2 regions of the Dendrosporobacter quercicolus genome follow, and region 2 is predicted to be linked to the other one. Evidence: a T-box and tRNA genes for the amino acid it is inferred to sense, from the RefSeq annotation. Region 2 holds a T-box; the other holds one or more tRNA genes.
The links. The T-box of region 2 lies ahead of ileS (isoleucine--tRNA ligase). A T-box ahead of a tRNA ligase gene usually reads a tRNA of that ligase, here a tRNA-Ile.

Region 1: it has a tRNA-Ile gene. The T-box ahead of ileS (isoleucine--tRNA ligase) is inferred to sense a tRNA for this amino acid. The anticodon was not compared.

The regions. Positions count from the first base shown of each region.
Region 1 covers NZ_FNHB01000001.1:751,733-762,016, reverse strand. Annotated here, with positions in the region: gene glyQ (glycine--tRNA ligase subunit alpha) at 147-1,022, shown strand; gene glyS (glycine--tRNA ligase subunit beta) at 1,024-3,087, shown strand; gene BLR06_RS03740 (LptA/OstA family protein) at 3,149-3,622, opposite strand; gene BLR06_RS03735 (deoxyguanosinetriphosphate triphosphohydrolase) at 3,750-4,748, shown strand; gene dnaG (DNA primase) at 5,353-7,158, shown strand; gene rpoD (RNA polymerase sigma factor RpoD) at 7,213-8,325, shown strand; tRNA gene BLR06_RS03720 (tRNA-Asn) at 8,477-8,552, shown strand; tRNA gene BLR06_RS03715 (tRNA-Ile) at 8,599-8,673, shown strand; tRNA gene BLR06_RS03710 (tRNA-Glu) at 8,683-8,757, shown strand; tRNA gene BLR06_RS03705 (tRNA-Val) at 8,879-8,954, shown strand; gene BLR06_RS03700 (tRNA (adenine(22)-N(1))-methyltransferase) at 9,116-9,805, shown strand; gene BLR06_RS03695 (Nif3-like dinuclear metal center hexameric protein) at 9,796-10,284, shown strand, end outside.
Region 2 covers NZ_FNHB01000001.1:596,814-607,097, reverse strand. Annotated here, with positions in the region: gene pruA (L-glutamate gamma-semialdehyde dehydrogenase) at 1-439, shown strand, start outside; gene BLR06_RS02915 (YggS family pyridoxal phosphate-dependent enzyme) at 603-1,298, shown strand; gene BLR06_RS02910 (cell division protein SepF) at 1,315-1,752, shown strand; gene proC (pyrroline-5-carboxylate reductase) at 1,768-2,580, shown strand; gene BLR06_RS02900 (YlmH family RNA-binding protein) at 2,582-3,367, shown strand; gene BLR06_RS02895 (DivIVA domain-containing protein) at 3,386-3,844, shown strand; gene BLR06_RS02890 (DUF167 domain-containing protein) at 3,841-4,155, shown strand; T-box leader at 4,220-4,457, shown strand; gene ileS (isoleucine--tRNA ligase) at 4,495-7,284, shown strand; gene BLR06_RS02880 (TetR/AcrR family transcriptional regulator) at 7,548-8,141, shown strand; gene BLR06_RS02875 (ABC transporter ATP-binding protein) at 8,175-8,936, shown strand; gene BLR06_RS02870 (ABC transporter permease) at 8,929-10,284, shown strand, end outside.

The DNA of each region.
Region 1 (10,284 bases), 150 kb from region 2:
TCCGTCCCTGTAACTTTTTTGTTACTGGGCGGGATGTTTTTGTTATACGGTCAGAAAACTGCCGCGGAAGATTTCCGTTTTTGCCAAGTCCCGGCGTAAGCCGGGTTTTCCCATGCATTTGTCGTTATCAAGGAGGTAGTGTATTCATGAATTTTCAGGATATTATCCTGACTCTGCAAAATTTTTGGGCGGGTCAAAAATGCATTCTGGCTCAGCCTTATGACGTAGAAAAAGGGGCCGGCACGATGAATCCGTCAACTTTTCTCCGGGCTCTTGGTCCGGAACCCTGGAATATTGCCTATGTTGAACCTTCACGCCGCCCAACCGACGGGCGTTATGGCGAAAATCCCAACCGCCTGTTTCAGCATCATCAATATCAAGTCATTATGAAGCCGTCACCGGCTAATATTCAGGAACTGTACTTAGCCAGCCTGGCCAAATTGGGGATTGATCCTGATAAGCATGACATCCGGTTTGTTGAAGATAACTGGGAATCGCCGACGTTAGGCGCCTGGGGACTGGGCTGGGAAGTCTGGCTTGATGGCATGGAAATTACCCAGTTTACTTATTTTCAGCAAGTCGGCAGTATCGATGTCAAGCCGGTTTCCGTTGAAATAACCTACGGTTTGGAACGTCTGGCCATGTACATTCAGGGCAAAGAAAATGTTTATGATTTAACGTGGGTGGAAGGCGTTACTTATGGTGACGTATTCCATCGCAATGAAGTGGAGCAATCACATTATAATTTTGAACTTGCCGATACCGCACTATTGTTTCAGTTATTTGATCTGTACGAAAAAGAGGCGGTAAGAATTGTTGAGCTGGGTTTTGTCCTGCCTGCTTACGACTATGTTCTTAAATGCTCCCACTCCTTTAATTTACTTGATGCTCGGGGGGCAATCAGTGTAAGCGAGCGGACCGGCTTCATCGGCAGGGTCCGCAATATGGCCAGGTTATGTGCGCAGGCTTATTTGGAACAAAGAGAAAAGCTGGGCTATCCGCTGCTCAAGGGGGGGATTTGATATGACAAAAGATTTACTGCTGGAAATTGGCACGGAAGAAATTCCGGCCCGCTTTATGCCTGATATTTTAACTCAGTTTAAAACCATAGCTGCAGCAAAACTGGCTGAACTGAGAATTGCGCATGGCGAAGTCCAGGTTGTTGGAACCCCGCGGCGGTTAGCGCTGGTGGTAAGAGAAGTCGTGGAAAAACAGGCCGATCATGAAAGTATCAATAAAGGTCCGTCGGTAAAAATAGCATTTGATGAGCATGGACAGGCCACAAAAGCCGCTCAGGGCTTCGCCCGAGGGCAGGGCGTTGATGTGTCGGAACTGCTGGTGAAAGAAGGCTATGCTTATGCCGTAGTTCATGAGGCCGGCCAGTCTGTCAGCCAGCTCTTGCCAACCCTGCTGCCTGAAATGATTCATGCGCTTAGCTTTCCGAAAAATATGCGCTGGGCTGATCTTGACCTGCGCTTTGTCCGGCCGATCAGGTGGCTGCTGGCCTTATTCGGGCAGGAGGTAATTCCCTTCACCATTGCGGATGTAGCTGCCGGGAATACTACATTCGGCCATCGTTTTTTAAGCAAAGGTCCAATTCGCATTGATTCGGTAAATGACTATTTTGCCAGACTGGCCCAAAACCATGTGATGGTGGATCAGAACGTCCGGCGTCAGGTTATCCGGGAACAAATCGAGAAGCTTGCCCAGGGTCAGGGCGGTGTTGCGGCAATTGATGAAGCTTTGCTGGAAGAGGTAACATACCTGGTGGAGTATCCGACCGCACTATGCGGCAGCATTGAGGAAAAATATCTTGCATTGCCGCCTGAGGCTGTAATTACGCCGATGCGGGAACATCAGCGCTACTTTCCGGTGGTAACCGCGGCCGGCAATTTGCTGCCGGTGTTTATTACTGTGCGCAATGGCGGATCTGATTATATCGATATCGTCCGGCACGGCAATGAGCGGGTGTTGAGAGCCAGACTGGCTGACGCCCAGTTTTTCTTTGAGGAAGACAAAAAAATACCGCTGGGCGAGCGGTTGGAAAAGTTGAAAACGATTGTTTTTCAGGAGGGACTTGGCAGTTTGTATGATAAAACTGTCCGGCTGGAGGCTTTGTCCAGACTCATTGCAGTTGAAGCCGGAATGGCGGAAAGCCTGCTGCCTGATTTGATTCGCGGGGCGCAACTGGCCAAGGCTGATTTAGTGACCGGTATGGTTTATGAATTTACTGAGCTTCAAGGCATTATGGGCCGGGAATATGCTTTGCTCAGCGGTGAAACCCGCGTAGCGGCCGATGCTATTTTCGAGCATTATCTGCCGCGCTTTGCCGGAGACCAGCTGCCGGTGTCGGCGGCCGGGCGGGCGATCAGTATCGCCGACAAAATAGACAATATTGTCGCAACCTTTAGCCGGGGATTAATTCCGACCGGCTCTCAGGACCCTTACGCCTTACGCCGTCAGGCTTTGGGAATTGTTCATATTTTGGTTGACGCCAGGGTTCATCTGTCACTGGGGCGGATAATCGCTCAAGCGATGGACTTATTGGCAATCAAGGAAACCGGACGCCGGGAAAAGCTGGCCAACGAAATCCAGGATTTCTTCCGGCTGAGAATAAAAAATGTGCTGGCAGATGATAAGCTGAGTTATGATGTCATTGATGCTGTCGTTGCCATCGGACATGATGATATTTATGATACCTGGCTGAGGGCCAAGGCGCTTGGCGCTAACGCTCAAACGGAAGCGATGCAGAAAACCATTCAGGCCTTTACCCGGGTTGGCAACCTGGCTAAGCATGCTGCCGGCGATCAAGTGGATCGCACTCTTTTTTCAACAGAGGCGGAAGCCGGTCTATATGAGGCCTACCTTACTGCAAATGCCAGGATTACCCAGTCTGCTGCCAAACACGATTATTGTGCGGTTTTGGCCAGCATGGCTGCGCTGGCGGCCCCGATTGACGCATTTTTTGATGCGGTAATGGTAATGGCTGAGGATAGCTCAGTCAGAAATAACCGGTTGGCCTTGTTGAACTCAATTGCCGGGCTGACAACCAACATGGCTGATTTCAGCAAAATTGTAACCGGATAGTTCGAAAAATGCACCCCGGAGGAACACAACTGCTGTGTGTTCGACTCCACGGGTGCATTTTTTATAAAATAGTATTGGTTTTAATATTGTACTCTACACTGTCGGCAGTCCAAGTATTGCCGTTCTGAGTAACCCGGACATTTCCCCTGAAGATTGCCCGTTTGGTTTTCCAGTTATAATCGGCCTGACTGGCCGTAATTTGCAAGCCGGCGCGGGAAAAATTAACCGAACCGTCAATGCGGGCTGTTCTCAGACTGCCCTGAACATAAACCGAATTTCCGGTAAAATAAATATTATCCTGCGTAACGGTAATTCCGTCATAACCCCACACTTCGCGGGAGGTCATACTAACCCGGGCCTTACCGGCTGTAATGATGCGATTGCCGGTTTCGACGCGGACATTGCCGTTTAACACATAATGACCGCTGTTGATATCAAAATATGTATGATCAGCAGTGATTACCGGTTTAGCGGCAACAGCGGTTGTCAATAGTAATAAAAGCAGCGCTGTGACGAGTAGTATTTTAGTTTTCATTAAGAAAACACCAGCCTTTCTGCTTTTATTATAGCAAACAATGCTGGTTAAAGGGTATGTAAATATTGTTAAAAATACTATGCCTTAACAAAATCCGGCGGTATAATGTTAGAAAGGAGGGCTGATAATGACTGTACGGGAGCGGATAGAAGCGCAGGAATACAAAAATTTATCTCCGTTTGCCAGTAAAAGCAGGGATGCCGTGCGCGCCAAACAAGAAGAGGTTTGTAATTTCAGGACAGCTTTTCAACGGGATCGTGACCGCATTATCCACTCTAAAGCCTTTCGGCGACTTAAGCATAAAACGCAGGTCTATATATCACCTGGCGACCATTACCGTATGCGGATGACGCATAGCTTGGAAGTGGCTCAGATCTCCCGGACAATTGCAAGGGGATTGATGCTGAATGAAGACTTAACGGAAGCCATTGCCCTGGGGCATGATGTTGGCCATACGCCTTTTGGACATTCCGGTGAATATGCGTTAAGAGAAATTATTGGCCATTATCATCATAATGAACAAAGTTTGCGGATTGTGGAGCATTTGGAACGGAACGGCGCAGGGCTGAATCTGACACTGGAAGTTAAGGATGGAATTGTCAATCATACCGGGGATAATCAGCCGTTTACCCTGGAAGGCAATATTGTGCGAATTGGTGACAGAATTGCCTATCTATGCCATGATTATGATGATGGGATCAGAGCAGGCATGATCAAACCTGACGATCTGCCGCCGATTGTGGCGGCGGTATTGGGGGTTAAGCCCTCTGACATGATTACCGCAATGGTGTCTGATATGATTACCGCTTCTGAAGGCAAAACGCAAATCACGATGTCAGAGGAAATAAGAGCCGCAATGAACGAATTGCGTAAATTCATGTTTTCTGCTATTTATCATTCGGCTGACCTGGAGCCTGACCGCAAAAAGGCAGCCTATGTCATTCATAAGCTCTATGAGTATTATATGTCTAATCCCGGCGCATTGCCGCAGGAATTTTTGGATCGGGAGGAACGCTGGGGTCTGCAGACTACGGTAGTTGATTATATCGCCGGCCTAACCGATTTATTTGCCGTCAATTTATTTGAAAAATTATTTATACCCTCCAAATGGGTGATTCCGAAATAAGAAGCAAAGGGGAAAAAGCCTGGCAATGTTGTCAGGCTTTTTATTATCAAATTTATTCTTTTTTGTCAAGAGGTAAAAAAGGATATTTATTGTTTCTATTGAATATAAATGTAAATAAGATTGCCGTCTCTGTAATTTCTAAAATTGCAGGATGAATGCCGCCGGTTTTTTGTTCAGCCAGGCAAAGGAGCCTCGCGGGTCAAAAAATTTGCTGCAATTACCCATGCATAAAAGGGTACATGAAAAACGCTGCATTTTAGCGGTCTTTTTCCGCATTGCTTCGTGTCGCCGCCTTACCCAGGTCCGATCACTGCGGTTCCTGGGCCTTGCATTGCGCGCATGAATCCTCGGGAAGTAACCATCGTTTTTAACGCAGACCAGTACCGGCAATTATTGGGCAGGAGTAATGGAGGAATATGTAGAATAAAGTCAAACCGTTGATAATTAAATCGGGTATTCGCTGGTTGCGAGCTTGCATGAAGCAGGAAATTTAAAAAAAACAGCGAAATCATGAAATGTAGTGTAGTAATGTATATATCATTTAATTTTGTACTATAATGTAATGAAAATCATTGGTATACAGGGCGCTATAAAGGGTGAACTTATGAAAGATACAGCTTACGATGAGTTTATTGAAAGGTTGCGCTCGCAAAGTGATATTGTCAGCATTATATCGGACTATGTTCCTTTGAAAAAGAAGGGGAAAAATTATTGGGGCTGTTGTCCGTTCCATCAGGAAAAATCCCCGTCGTTTTCAGTTACTCCAGATAAGGGCTTTTTTTATTGCTTTGGTTGTCATACCGGAGGAAACGTTTTTAATTTTTTAATGAAAATTGAAAACGTTGTATTTATGGATGCGGCAAAAATTCTGGCCCGGCGGCTGAATATTCCCTTACCGCAAAAGGAAAAGTCAGCAGAGGAAATTGCCAGGGAAAAAGAACTGGCTAAACTGTGGCAGGCAAATGTACTGGCCAGAGATTTTTTTCATGCCTGTCTGACAAAAACAAGTTATGGCAAGCCTGCGCGGGAGTACTTAGCCCGCAGAGGCATTTCCGATGAAATGATTACTGCTTTTAAGCTGGGTTTTGCACCTCAAGCCTGGGATAAATTGTCCACAGCATTTACTGAGCGTGGTATTGAAGCGAAAGTTATGCTTAAAGCAGGCCTGGCAGTTGAGCGTACGTCCGGTTCGGGGGTATTTGACCGATTTAGGAATAGAATCATTTTTCCCATCTGTGATTTGCGGGGCAGAGTCGCCGGTTTTGGCGGCAGGGTAATGGATGATAGTCAGCCTAAATACTTAAACACGCCTGAAACGCCGATTTTTAATAAGCGAAATATGCTCTTCGGCTTTGACAGTGCTCATAAAGTTATTCGTCAAACAGGTAAGGCGGTTGTTGTCGAAGGGTATATGGATGTAATTACAGCCCGCATTTTCGGCATAAATAATACTGTTGCGTCCTTGGGTACTGCGTTTACTGTCGAGCAGGCTAAACAACTGATGCGATACACAGACGAATTTATTTTTGCTTACGACAGTGATGCAGCCGGACAAATGGCGACAATGCGGGCATTGGCGATTGTGCGCAATCTTGGCGCCGCAGTAAAGGTGATTTCCATTCCGGATGGCAAGGACCCTGATGAGTTTATCGCCAAACATGGCGCCGCCGCTTTTCAGACTTTAATTGATGAGGCTGCCCCATTATTGGATTACCAGGTCAGACAGGCTTTGCAGGAAATTGATTATTCCAATCTGGAAGGTAAGGTAGCAGTGGTAGCCAGGGTAGTTCCAGCTTTGGCGGAGGCCGATAATGCAGTTGAAGTAAACGCCTATATTGCCCGGATATCACAAAGCTTAGGCATTGATGAAAGTGCGATAAGAAGTGAAGTCGGCAAGTTTTTAGCCCAATCCCAAAAGGATAAAAATGTAAAAATGGGGAAAACTATAAAAGTGGTATCACTATCTAAAACGATTGATAGTGCGCTAATACAAGCTCAAAGACATATTATCCGGTTGATTTGGGAAGATGATACTATTATACCATATATTCAAGCGCAATTGAGTGTTGAAGAATTTCAAGGCGAACAACATCGCGAAATAATAAAACTATTCTTTGATGCGCATCATCTGGGGAAAAATTTGCAGGACTATACGCTGTCGATGACGTTGAATGAGGCGGCAAATACCGAATTATCGCATATTTTATTGATAGATATACAAAATACCGATGTTTCCAGGGAGATTGATGATTGCATCAAAACCATCAGACTTGCCGGCCTGAAGCATCTGTATGAGCAACATCGGCTGAAGGCTGATGAATTAGAACGCATGGGGGATAGTCGCTTTCTGCAGGAATTAGCAGAAAGTCAGCGAATAAAACATGAAATTAGCAAATTACATTATTCATAAGCTAACTGGAGCAAATCCTTTAGTCGCGGCAGCCACGGGGAGGAGGGGAGCAAAATGACTGAGAAAAAAAATATATCAAATGATAATGTAGATAAATTATTAAATAAAGGTAAAAAGCGTGGTGGCGTAATTACCTACGGCGAAATCATGGACACTCTCCAAAGCGAAGACTTATCTCCTGATGAGATTGACGACATGTATGAAGTGTTTTCAAGCAAGGGAATTGAAATCGTTGATGAGATTCCCGATGTTGAAACGCTGGATGATCCGGATATTTCCGATATGGAAGAGGTTACTCCTGAAGAAGTTGATATTGACTTATCTATTCCTGAAGGAATTAGTATTGATGATCCGGTTAGAATGTATCTTAAGGAAATTGGACGGGTGCCATTACTGACTGCTGATGAAGAGATTCAGCTGGCTAAGCGGATGGAAAACGGCGATGAGGAAGCTAAGCGGCGGCTGGCTGAAGCTAACCTGCGTTTAGTGGTCAGTATTGCCAAAAGATATGTCGGCAGGGGAATGCTGTTTTTAGATTTAATCCAGGAAGGCAATTTGGGTTTGATTAAGGCTGTCGAAAAGTTCGATTACAATAAGGGTTACAAGTTTAGTACTTATGCCACCTGGTGGATTCGCCAGGCGATCACGAGAGCGATTGCCGACCAGGCCAGAACGATTCGGATTCCCGTGCATATGGTGGAAACGATTAATAAACTTATCCGGGTGTCCCGGCAATTGCTGCAGGAACTGGGGCGTGAGCCTGTACCGGAAGAAATTGCCCGTGAAATGGATATCAGTGTGGACCGGGTGCGCGAAATTATGAAGATTGCCCAGGAACCGGTGTCGTTAGAGACGCCAATTGGCGAAGAAGAAGATTCCCATCTGGGTGATTTCATTGAAGACCAGGATGCCCCGGCGCCGGCGGAAGCCGCCTCATTTATGCTGTTAAAAGAGCAACTGGAGGAAGTTCTGGAAACTCTTACCCCGCGGGAAGAAAAAGTATTGCGGCTGAGATTCGGCCTGGATGACGGGCGGGCCAGAACATTGGAAGAAGTAGGCCAGCATTTTGGTGTTACCAGAGAGCGTATCAGGCAGATTGAAGCAAAAGCATTACGTAAGCTCCGGCATCCTAGCAGGAGCAAAAAGCTTAAAGATTTCTTAGAATAATGAACAGTGTAGGCTTCTTGAATTAAGCGATTTATACAGATAGGACGCCAGTGGTTGCCCGATCGGCGGGCAGGAAGTTATTTTTCAAATCATTGAAAAAGTTCTTGACATAACATTTTGATTGTCCTATAATAGTATTCGTTGACGATATTCCTCGATAGCTCAGTTGGTAGAGCAATCGGCTGTTAACCGATCGGTCGTAGGTTCGAGTCCTACTCGAGGAGCCAATACAAAATACCGGCAGCTCTAAGTTTGCTGCCTTCACTATTTTTTGGGCCTATAGCTCAGTGGTAGAGCAGCCGGCTCATAACCGGCTGGTCCCTGGTTCGAACCCAGGTGGGCCCACCAATTTTATACGGCCCGTTGGTCAAGCGGTCAAGACACCGCCCTTTCACGGCGGTATCGGGGGTTCGATTCCCCCACGGGTCACCAAATCAGCTATTAGATGTTGGGCCTTGGCTATTGGATAAATTCATTAGACAGGTCTGACGATAAATAAGGAAGATGTTAGGTGGAGGTCCAAAATCCAAAGTCTAATATCCAAAATCCAAACGGGCGATTAGCTCAGCCGGGAGAGCGCCTGCCTTACAAGCAGGATGTCGGCAGTTCGATCCTGTCATCGCCCACCATTGATAAAATGAATGCAAAGCATATGCTTTGCATTTTTTGTACGGATAGAAAGATCAACTGGCGGCGACGCGCCGCTGAAAGCTTTGCTTAAGCCGTCGTTTTTTCCATACCAATATGGGAGAAGATAATAAGAAAACGATTTGGTTATGGGGTGGTACTTTTGAAGCTGGGTGAGCGGCTTGCGGCAATTGCCGCAATGGTGCCGGATAATTCCAGGTTAGCCGATATCGGCACCGACCATGCGTATTTGCCAATGTTTTTACTGAACCGGAAAACAATTACAGCTGCAGTTGCCGGAGAACTAAACCGCGGTCCTTACCGGATGGCGCAGGAGACGATTAAGCAGGCCGGGCTTGAAGGTCAAATAACATTACGTCTGGGCAACGGTCTGTCCGTCATTGCGCCTTTGGAGGTTGATGTCGCAGTCATTGCCGGCATGGGGGGCGGCACAATTGCCGATATCCTGACGGAAGCGCCGGCAGTTGTCGATGCGCTGTCGCAAATCATAGTTCAGCCAATGAACGCTGCCGCCGTTGTCCGTCACTGGTTTGTTGAGCATGATTGGACGATTTATGATGAAGCGTTGGTCAAAGACGACGGCCGGTTATATGAGATTATCGCTGCCAGGCCGGGTATTAGTGATAGTTTCGCGCCAATATTATATGAGATCGGTCCGGTTTTGTGGTGTAAGCGCCCGCCATTATTGCGGGAGCATATTGGAAATTTGATTGCCCAGTCGAAACGGGTTTTGCTGGCAATGGGAATTAGCGATCAAGCCAGGGGTACGGAAAAGTACGGCCGGTACAATTTAAAAATCAAAGAATTGGAGTTGAGGTTAGCATGTCTGTAAAATGCCAGGTAATTATTGAAGCCATGGATAAACTGGCGCCGCGTTATTTGGCGGAAGACTGGGATAATGTGGGACTGCTGGCCGGCAGTCCGGCTCAGGAGATCAATGGGATAATGGTATGCCTTGATGTCACCGAGCAGGTTGTTGATACGGCCATAGCCAATGGCGTCAATATGATTATTGCTCATCATCCACTGATTTTCAAGCCTTTAACGCATTTACGCACCGATTCTGCACCGGGAAAGCTGCTGACAAAAGTGATCAAAGCTGATCTGGCCGTCCTGTGCGCCCACACGAATCTGGACATTGCCAATGGCGGTGTAAATGATGTTCTGGCCCGGAAATTGCAACTTGAAAACATTGGGCCATTAACCAATAGCTATCGTGAGCAACTGGTCAAACTGGTTGTTTTTGTGCCAACAGAGCAGGTGGGACAGGTTCAGGCCGCAATTACGCAGGCGGGCGCCGGCCATATCGGC
Region 2 (10,284 bases):
ATGCGACGACAGTAAAGGCTTCTTTGTGGAACCTACGGTAATTTTAGCAAAGACGCCTGACTTTAAGACAATGGTAGAAGAAATATTTGGACCGGTGCTCACCGTTTATGTCTATCCGGATGATGCGCTTGAAGCAACATTAACAGCGTGTGATACGGCGACAATCTATGGCTTGACCGGTTCCGTATTTGCCCAGGACAGGGCGGCGGTCATCAAAATAGCAAAAGCATTGGAGCATGCGGCCGGTAATTTTTATATCAATGACAAACCTACCGGAGCGGTGGTCGGACAGCAGCCGTTTGGCGGAAGCCGGGCTTCGGGCACAAACGATAAAGCCGGCAGCGCCATCAACTTAACCCGCTGGATGAGCCAGCGGGCAATCAAAGAGACCTTGCTGCCCCGTACCGGGGTCAGCTATCCGTATATGACAGAAGAATAATCTGAGGTACTAAGTTGCATCTCCGGACTGTTTTTTGCCCGGAGATGCAACTTTTTATTGAAGCAGGGAATACAAGGCCAATATTTTTTTATGTTAAGGATAAGCTATTAGAGGAAAATTATGTTTATTCGCGAATATTATCCATATCATGGAGGGTTTTACTATGGGTATCGCACAAAATTTAACCGAAGTCAGGCGAAATATTGATTTGGCAATGAACCGCGCTGCTGTCCGGCCTGCCGGTGATGAATTCAAGCTGATCGCGGTAACGAAAAACCAGGGAATTGATGAAATGCGCCAGGCGATTGATCATGGAATAACCGCTGTGGGGGAAAACCGGGTGCAGGAGGTTTTGGGCAAGCTGCCGGAATTGAAGCGTACTGTTGAATGGCACCTTATTGGTCACCTTCAGACCAATAAGGTGCGGCAAATCGTGCCGTTTGCCGACCTGATCCATTCTGTTGACAGCCGGCGGGTGGCTTTGGAGATCAGCCGGGTCGCCGGCAAGCTGGGTAAATGCCAGGATATTCTTATTCAGGTTAATGCCGCCGGTGAACCCGGCAAATTTGGGATCGCACCGGAGGATACCCTGGCATTGGCTCAGGATATCAGTTCACTAGAGCATGTTCGGCTTTGCGGGTTGATGACCATAGCGCCGCAGGTTGCAGACCCTGAACTGGTTAGGCCGGTTTTTCGTAATTTATACCGTTTGTTTATGGAACTGGCGGCAATCAGGCTTGATCATACCGATATGAAATGGTTGTCCATGGGGATGACCGGCGATTATATAACAGCAGTGGAAGAAGGCGCCAATATGGTGCGGGTTGGTACTGGCATATTTGGGGCGCGTCAATATTAACAGGGAGGAAACAGCAATGAAATTCATGGAAAAAGTATGGGGCAGTTTAGGTCTGTTCGAGCAGGTTGAACCCGAAGCGGGACAACAGGTTAAGCCTGATGAAGCGCCTGAGCCCAAAAGCCGCAAAGCAAATAATCTGGTCAATCTGCCGACAGCGGTTGCCTCAAAACAAATTAAGGTAATGGTGGTTGAGCCGTTTTCGTTCGATGACGCCCAGCATGTGGCTGATCATTTGAAAAACCGTAAGCCTGTTGTTGTTAACTTTGAAAACACCGACAAAGAAGTTGCCAAACGGATGATTGATTTCATTAGCGGCACGGCTTATGCTCTGAGCGGTTCAATTCAGAAGGTCGGCAATCATATTTTTCTGTGTGCGCCGACCAATGTTGACGTTTCTTATAGTTCACAGGAGGAAGGCATGGATAAAGCTTTTATGCCCTGGGCGCAAAAGTAGACAGCAGGAGGAATCATGTTGCAAGAAAAGAAAATTGGCTTTATTGGCGGCGGGGCCATGGCTGAGGCCCTGCTTCGCGGAATGATCAATACGGGGCTGATTCAGCCTCAGCAAATTATAGTAAGTGATATTATTGCCGAAAGACGCGATTATTTAGCGCAGGCTTATGCAGTTTCAACCACCGGGGAGATTCATGCGGCGGCAAAGAATACGGATATTCTTTTTCTTGCGGTAAAACCGCAGGTGGTTAAAGCGGTAATGGAGCAATTGAGTGGGCAGGTAGCCACAACAACCATTGTTGTTTCTATTGTGGCGGGGCTGACCTTAGCCGCATTGCAGGCCAAATTTCCCGGGTGCGCCGTTATCCGGGTTATGCCGAACACCCCGATTGCCGTTGGCGCCGGCATGTCGGCTTTGGCTTTGGGCAAGCTGGCCACAAAACAGGACAGTGATTTGATTTCCCGGATTTTCTCCTCGGCCGGTACCGCAGTAACTGTGGGAGAAGAACTAATGGATGCCGTGACCGGTCTGTCGGGCAGCGGTCCTGCTTATGGCTTCGTTATGATTGACGCTTTAGCCGACGCCGGGGTAAGTGTCGGTTTGTCGCGCCAAACCGCACTGGTACTGGCGGCTCAGACACTGCTGGGAGCCGCGAAAATGGTGCTGGAAACCGGAGAACATCCTGCAAAATTGCGGGATATGGTAACCTCGCCCGGCGGTACGGCGATTACCGGAATTCACGTTTTAGAGCAGAACGGGCTGCGGGCCGCGTTAATTGATGCGGTAAAGGCAGCGACGAAACGGTCGCAGGAGATGGGGAAAAAATAAGATGAGTGACCGGGACAAAATACTGCGTTATTACCGGTCCAGCGGCGATGAGCATACTGCAGCCAGGCTGCTGGATGCGGCTGACGGGGTAATGCGCAGTCGTAAAAATAAGGTTGTGGAGTTTGTTGATCCCTATGGCTATACCATTGCCGAGACTGTAGCCGCTCACTATGACCAGATAGAACTGCAGGCCAGCGGCGGCTATGCCGGCGCTGAGCGGCAAAGGATCGCTTTTGTCCACCGTGACTTCCGGGGAACAACGGATTTTATGTTGGCCGCGCTTTCGCTTGCCTGGGACGCGCGCTATTATCATCTGTCTCACCGGGACGTGCTGGGGGCGGCGCTGGGCTTAGGGCTCAAGCGGGAGCTGCTTGGCGATATCATAATGCTTGGTGATCGTGCGCAGCTTGTAGCGGATGCCGCCATCGTTGAATATATGGCAAAAAATATGACGCAAATTGGAGCAGCGGCTGTTACGGCGGTTCCAATACCCCTAACGGAAATTGCGCCGCGGGAAGAGAAGCTGAAAGAACTGAAAACGACAGTGGCTTCACTGCGTCTGGATGTCATTGCCGCCGCCGGCTTTGGCGTGTCCCGCAGCAGAATGGCTGACGAAATTGCCGCAGAAAAGGTTAAAGTCAACTGGCAGCAGGCCAGGAGCAGCTCGCAAGCGGTTAAGCAGGGCGATGTTATTTCCATGCGCGGCCGGGGCCGGGTTGAACTATGCGAGATCTTCGGCCAGACGAAAAAAGGCCGGACGAGTATTTTATTAAAGCGGTTTATTTAACCGAGAAAGGGTGCCGGTATGCTTACGCCTTTAGATATTCATAATAAAGAATTCAAACGAGGTTTTCGCGGGTATAACGAGGATGATGTCGACGAATTTTTAGATCTGGTGGTAAAAGATTATGAGCAATTATACCGGGAAAATGGGGATTTAAAAGAAACCATTGACCGGCTCAACAGCAAACTTGAGCATTTCCAGCATATCGAAAATACCTTGCACAATACGCTGGTGATCGCTCAGGAAACCGCTGAGGATGTAAAATTTAACGCCAAAAAAGAAACTGAACTCATGATTAAAGAAGCTGAGGTCAATGCCCAAAGACTGGTCGATGAAGCGGCGGGCAAAGTTCGCCGCATGACTGCCGAGTATGAAGAACTGCAAAAGCAGGTGCAGATCTACCGGACCAGGATGAGGACGCTGGTGCAAGCCCAGCTGGAGATGTTGAAATCGTCGGAAGAAGATGATGAGCACGAATGATGGTTACGACCGGACTGGCGATTCAACAGCTCCCGGACGGCGTATCAATGAAAGTCCGGGTGCAGCCGCGGGCCAGCCGTAATAAAATTGCCGGAATGTATGCCGACCGGCTTAAGGTGGTACTGACGTCGCCGCCTGTTGACGGCGAGGCCAACCAGGCCTGTATTGACTTTTTCGCCAAGCTGTTTGCCATGCCCAAAAACGGCGTCAGTATACTTGCCGGACATAAAAGCCGTAATAAGACGATTAAACTCTGCGGACTTGATCAAGCTGCCGTACTGGCAAAGCTGCAAGCCATAGCTGACGGTTAAGATTAGTTGCAATTTGACTAAGCAGGGCTAATTTTGTATAATACGTTTAAGTAATGATTATAGGTGATTGGTAATGATGAAGAAAGTAGTCATAGCAATTTTGTCAGCGAGCTAGGGGGCGGTGTGAGCCTAGTCAAATAACTTGACGAAAATCACTTCTGAACTGCTGGCCGAACTGGTACCGTGTCAGGACAGACGCAGTGTCTGGTGTAGATCCAGCCGTTTGACAAGCGTTAATTGTCAATGAAGTGACCTGATGGTCATTAGGGTGGTACCACGGGAAATAACCTCTCGTCCCTTTGGGATAGGATGGTTATTTTTATTTTTGGAGGTGTTATTTTGGATTATAGTAAGACGCTGAATCTGCCAAATACTGATTTTCCAATGCGCGGAAATCTACCGGAGCGGGAGCCGCAAATACTTGAATTTTGGCGGAATAACCAAATTTATGCGCAGAGAGCGGCTCGTAACAAGGGCCGGAAAAAATTTATTTTACATGATGGTCCTCCCTATGCCAATGGCAATATTCATTTAGGGACAGCTTTAAATAAAATTCTGAAAGATATTATTGTAAAATATAAATCGTTGACAGGCTATGATGCTCCCTATGTTCCGGGGTGGGATACCCACGGCTTGCCGATCGAGCATGCCGCAATAAAAATTCTGGGACTTAACCGGCATGAGCTGGATCCGCTGGACTTGCGGCGCGAGTGCAAGCAATACGCCTTAAAATGCCTGGATATGCAGCGTGAGGATTTTAAGCGGCTGGGTGTTAACGGCGATTGGGAACATCCCTACATTACTTTAACTCCGGACTATGAAGCCCAGCAAATCGGCGTATTTGGTGAAATGGCCAAAAAAGGCTATATTTATAAAGGGTTAAAGACCGTTTATTGGTGCACCTCCTGTGAAACAGCGCTGGCTGAGGCCGAAATTGAATACGCCGAAAAGAAGTCTCATACCATTTTTGTTAAATTTCCTTTGATTGATGATAAAGGCTGTTTACCGGAGGGAATCAGTCCGGACAATGTTTTTGCCGTTATCTGGACAACCACTCCCTGGACGTTGCCGGCCAATGTTGCCATTGCCATCCATCCGGACCTGAACTATGCCTGGGTGGAGGCCAATGGTGAGGTCTATCTCCTGGCCGAGGGCCTGATTGCAGCGGTTGTCAAGGAAAATGGCCTGGAAAACGTAAATGTGCTGGCAACTGCCAAAGGAACTGAACTGGCGGGAATGGTTTTTGCACATCCGTTTATCGAACGCGAGTCGGTGCTTGTTTTAGCCGATTATGTCACTTTGGAACAAGGTACCGGCTGCGTACACACTGCACCGGGACACGGGGAGGAAGACTTTGAAACCGGGATGAGGAATGGGCTGCCCATCATCAGTCCGGTAGACGGCGCCGGTAAATTTACCAAGGAAGGCGGGAAGTTTGCCGGACTAACTGTTCACGACGCCAATGTGCCGATCATTAAGGAATTAGCTGAGCGGTCCATGCTGTTAGGCAAAAGTTCAATCAGGCATCAGTATGCGCACTGCTGGCGCTGCAAAAGTCCGGTTATTTACCGGGCGACCGAGCAGTGGTTTGCATCCATCGACGGATTCAGGCAGGAGGCTTTGCGGGCAATCGCCGATACCCGCTGGATTCCGGGCTGGGGTGAAGACCGTATCCGCAATATGGTTGCCGATCGTCATGACTGGTGCATTTCCCGTCAACGGGTATGGGGAGTGCCTATTCCGATTTTTTACTGCACAAGCTGCAACGAGCATATCATTAATGACACTACCATCGGTATTGTCCAGGAGTTATTTAAACAATACGGTTCAGATATCTGGTGGGCGAAAAGCGCAGCCGAAATTCTGCCGCCTGACTTTACTTGTCCGCATTGCGGGCAAAAAGAATTCCGCAAAGAAAGCGACATTATGGATGTATGGTTTGACAGCGGCTCCAGCCATGCTTCAGTCCTTGAGCAGCGCGAGGAGCTTAACTGGCCGGCTGACCTATACCTGGAAGGCAGTGATCAGCACCGCGGCTGGTTCCAGTCGTCGCTGTTAACTTCAGTTGCAACGAAAGGCAGAGCGCCGTACGAGGCAGTTTTAACCCACGGTTTCGTTGTGGATGGCGACGGCCGGAAGATGTCAAAATCAATTGGCAATGTGATCTTACCGCCGGATGTCATCAAAAAATATGGCGCGGATATCCTGCGCTTGTGGGTGGCCTCCGCCGATTATCAGGCTGATATCCGTATTTCCAATGATATTCTCAAACAAATGTCTGAGGTCTACCGGAAAATCCGCAATACCTTTCGCTATATTTTAGGCAACATCCATGATTTTCAGCCGCAAAAGGACAAGGTCGCTTACGCGGATCTGCCGGAAATTGACCGTTGGGCCCTGTTGCGGCTGGAACAAGTACGGGAACGGGTGAGTAAAGCCTATGAAAGTTATGAGTTTCATTTGCTGTACCATACCATTCACAATTTCTGCGCAATTGATCTAAGCGCAATTTATCTTGATATTTTGAAAGACAGGGTCTATACCTCCTTGCCGGATTCAGTCGAACGCCGGGCTGCTCAAACGGTCATGTATGAAATTCTGAAAACCTTGGTAACACTGGTTGCTCCGGTATTGACCTTTTCGGCTGAAGAGGTCTGGCAGTACATGCCAAAAGAAGCAGGCATGCCGGAAAGCGTACAATTAGCCGAGTGGCCGGCTGCTCATACCGAGTATCTGGATACCGGCCTTGAGGCCAAGTGGAATAAAATCCTGGCAATGCGCGGCGAAATTACCAAAGCGCTGGAAGCGGCCAGACGGAATAAGGTCATCGGCCATTCGCTGGATGCGACAATTGATATCTATGCCGGTGAATCGGAATACGCTTTGCTGGATTTGATCCGGCAAGAATTATCTACCATCTTAATCGTTTCCCAGGCCAATATCATTAAAGGTGTTGCCGCAGCTCCCGGTAAAGCCTATCAAGCCGAAGAACTGGAACTGGCGGTAACCGTTGCTCCGGCCACAGGCGGAAAATGCGAGCGTTGCTGGACTTTCAGCAATACGGTTGGCGTGCAACGTGAACATGATACCTTATGTGAACGCTGCGCGGCGGTAGTTGCAAAGCTTTAGAAACATATATGGCCGCCAATAAGGCGTGATTGGACTTCGTCTAAGACTTTCTGAGAATATCTGTCAACCGCATAGCTTTTACCAGTCAGGGGCTGCCTCAATTTTCGAGACAGCCCCCATTTGTTTGCGTCAAAACAAAAGACAGTCCCCGGTAACAGATCATCATTCAAATATTTGTTGACGTTATACCTGGTATATTTTATAATAAAATACCGACGGTAGGAATCTATTGATTCTGACAGGTAAGAAACGGAGTGTAATAATTGACTAAAAAACTTCCCAAGACACAACGGATGGCAGAGATTCTAGAAGCGGCGGTTACCGAATTTTTGGTAAAAGGGTACGAGGGAGCTTCCATGCAGGCAATTGCCGACCGCGCGGGCCTGACAAAAGGCGGACTATATTATCACTACAAAAGCAAGGATGAAATTTTACTGGCCGCCAACGGCAAATACTTTGAGCCGATACTGGGCTTTATCCATAAAGCCGAAACCATGTCGTGTCCAGTGGAAGGCTTACGCTATTTTATCGCTGTTTATCTGCAATACTGGGCAAGTCATCCCCGGGAAATGACGTATATTTTATTGTCCTTGTCCAAGATTCTGACTTGTGCCGATATGTGGCCGCTCATCAATACATACAGCAGCGATATGATTTCCTTTTATGAACGGCTATTCGCCAGGGGGATAAGCCAAGGCCAGTTCCGGGAGCACCGGCCGCGCAGTCAGGCCACAGCCCTCTTTGCAGCTTTGGATGGAGCCGCGCCCTATCTGTTGATCAGCCGGCAACTGACTGCTGAAGGTGTGGCAAAAGACCTGGAGGATACCTTTATTACTGCACTGCTTAGTCACGCCTGAAAAGTTCCAGGCGAAATGAAAACGGAGGATATTATGCTTGCAAAATGGCTGTCAGGGTTAATGGATGCTAATTTGCCGCAGCCCCGGGCCGGAGCTGCGGCGGTTGAAATGACAGAGGTACGTAAGACCTATCTTACCGGCGCCGGTGAATTTGAGGCATTAAAAGGCGTCAATATGTCGGTGGTTGCGGGCGAGTTTGTCGCCGTTGTGGGCAAATCCGGCAGCGGCAAGTCGACGTTAATCAATATGATCACCGGTATTGACCGGCCTACCGGCGGTGAGGTCTGGGTGGCAGGCATGCCGGTACATACCCTGACGGAAAACCAAATTGCCGTCTGGCGGGGACGAACGGTAGGGGTGGTATTTCAATTTTTCCAACTACTGCCTACGCTGACTGTACTGGAAAATGTTATGCTGCCCATGGATTTTTGCAGCATGTACGCCCAGACCGAAAGGCCGGCAAGAGCACTGAAACTGCTGGACCTGGTGGGCGTGCGGGAACAGGCGCACAAGTTGCCGGCCAATTTGTCCGGGGGTCAGCAGCAGCGGGTGGCTATTGCAAGGTCCTTGGCGAATGACCCGCCGCTTTTGGTAGCCGATGAGCCGACAGGCAATCTGGATAGTCGCACAGCCACCGCCGTTATTGATTTTTTTAAACAATTGGCCGCCGACGGCAAAACTATCCTCATGGTGACTCATGATAATGATTTGGCCCGCCGCAGCGGCCGAATTGTTACCGTTTACGACGGTCAGATATTATCGGCCGGGAATACGGAGCGTGACGGCAGTGTTTAGTTATACGCTTATTAGGCCGCGGTGGCGCAAAGTGCTGGCCGACTTGTGGGGCAATAAGCTACGGACCCTGCTGGTGGTGTTGTCAATCACGGTGGGCGTGTTTGCGGTCGGCATGGTTTACAGCGCTTATCTGATGTTTGAACGGGATCTGGATGCAAGCTGGCGTTCGGCGGCTCCGGCCAGCGCCAGTCTGTATGCGGATCCCTTTGACGAGGAGCTGGTTGAAAGTGTTCGCAGCCTGCGCGGCGTGAAAGAGGCTGAAGGCCGCCGCAATGTCGACCTGCGGGTGCAAACTGCCGCCGGGGAATGGGGGCAGATGTTTCTGACCGCCATTCCTGATTATGCCAAACAAAAGGTCAATATCGTTAAAAGTCAGACGGGGGCCTGGCCGCCGGGGGATGGTGATGTTTTGCTGGAACGTTCTTCGCTGGCCGAACTTGGCGCAGCTACAGGCGGCAGCATTCAGGTGGAAACCTCAACCGGCCGCAAGCGTACGCTGAAAGTTACCGGCACGGTGTATGATCCCAGTCAGATCCCCAGTATGTTCAGCGGCCGCTCTTACGGTTATATCAATATGGACACCCTGGAAAAGCTGGACGAAGAACGCCGGCTGGACCAGGTGAACTTTGTTGTTGCGTCCTGGGTGCTTAAGGGCAAGGAAACGGCGCCGATTGAGGCCGTTGGCCGGCGGGCCTGGAGCAAGCTGGAACAAGGCGACACCACGGTGTTCTGGCTGCAGGTCAACAAACCGGGCGAGCATCAGATGCAGAGCATCATTAATGCCTTGGTTATGCTGCTGACCGTGCTGGGAGTATTGTCGCTATTATTAGGCACCTTTTTGCTGGTGAATACGGTATCGGCTATTTTGACGCAGCAGGTCCGGCAGGTCGGAATCATGAAGGCCATCGGTGCCAGGCGGGACCAAATTCTAAGAATGTATCTGACTTTGGTTGGCGCTTACGGCATACTGGCGCTGCTGGTTGCCGCTCCGCTGGGAGCGCTGGCGGCCAGTGCGGTAACCGGTTTTATGGCCCAGGTTTTTAACTTTGATTCCGGCGGGTTGGAACTGCCGTCCAAAGTGCTTATGCTGGAAGCCGCCGCCGCAGTGGCAGTACCGGTTTTGGCCGCCATTTGGCCGGTGTGGCGGGGGACCGGCATTACGGTCCGGGAGGCAATCAGCGATTACGGTATTGGCAGTACGGACAGCAAAGGCCGCCTGGACCGCTGGGTCGACCGACTGCTGGAAAAGGCAGAGTGCCTGTCCCGGCCTATTTTGCTTTCCTTAAGGAATACCTTTCGCCGAAAATGGCGACTGGCTCTTACCTTGCTAACAATGACTGTGGCCGGG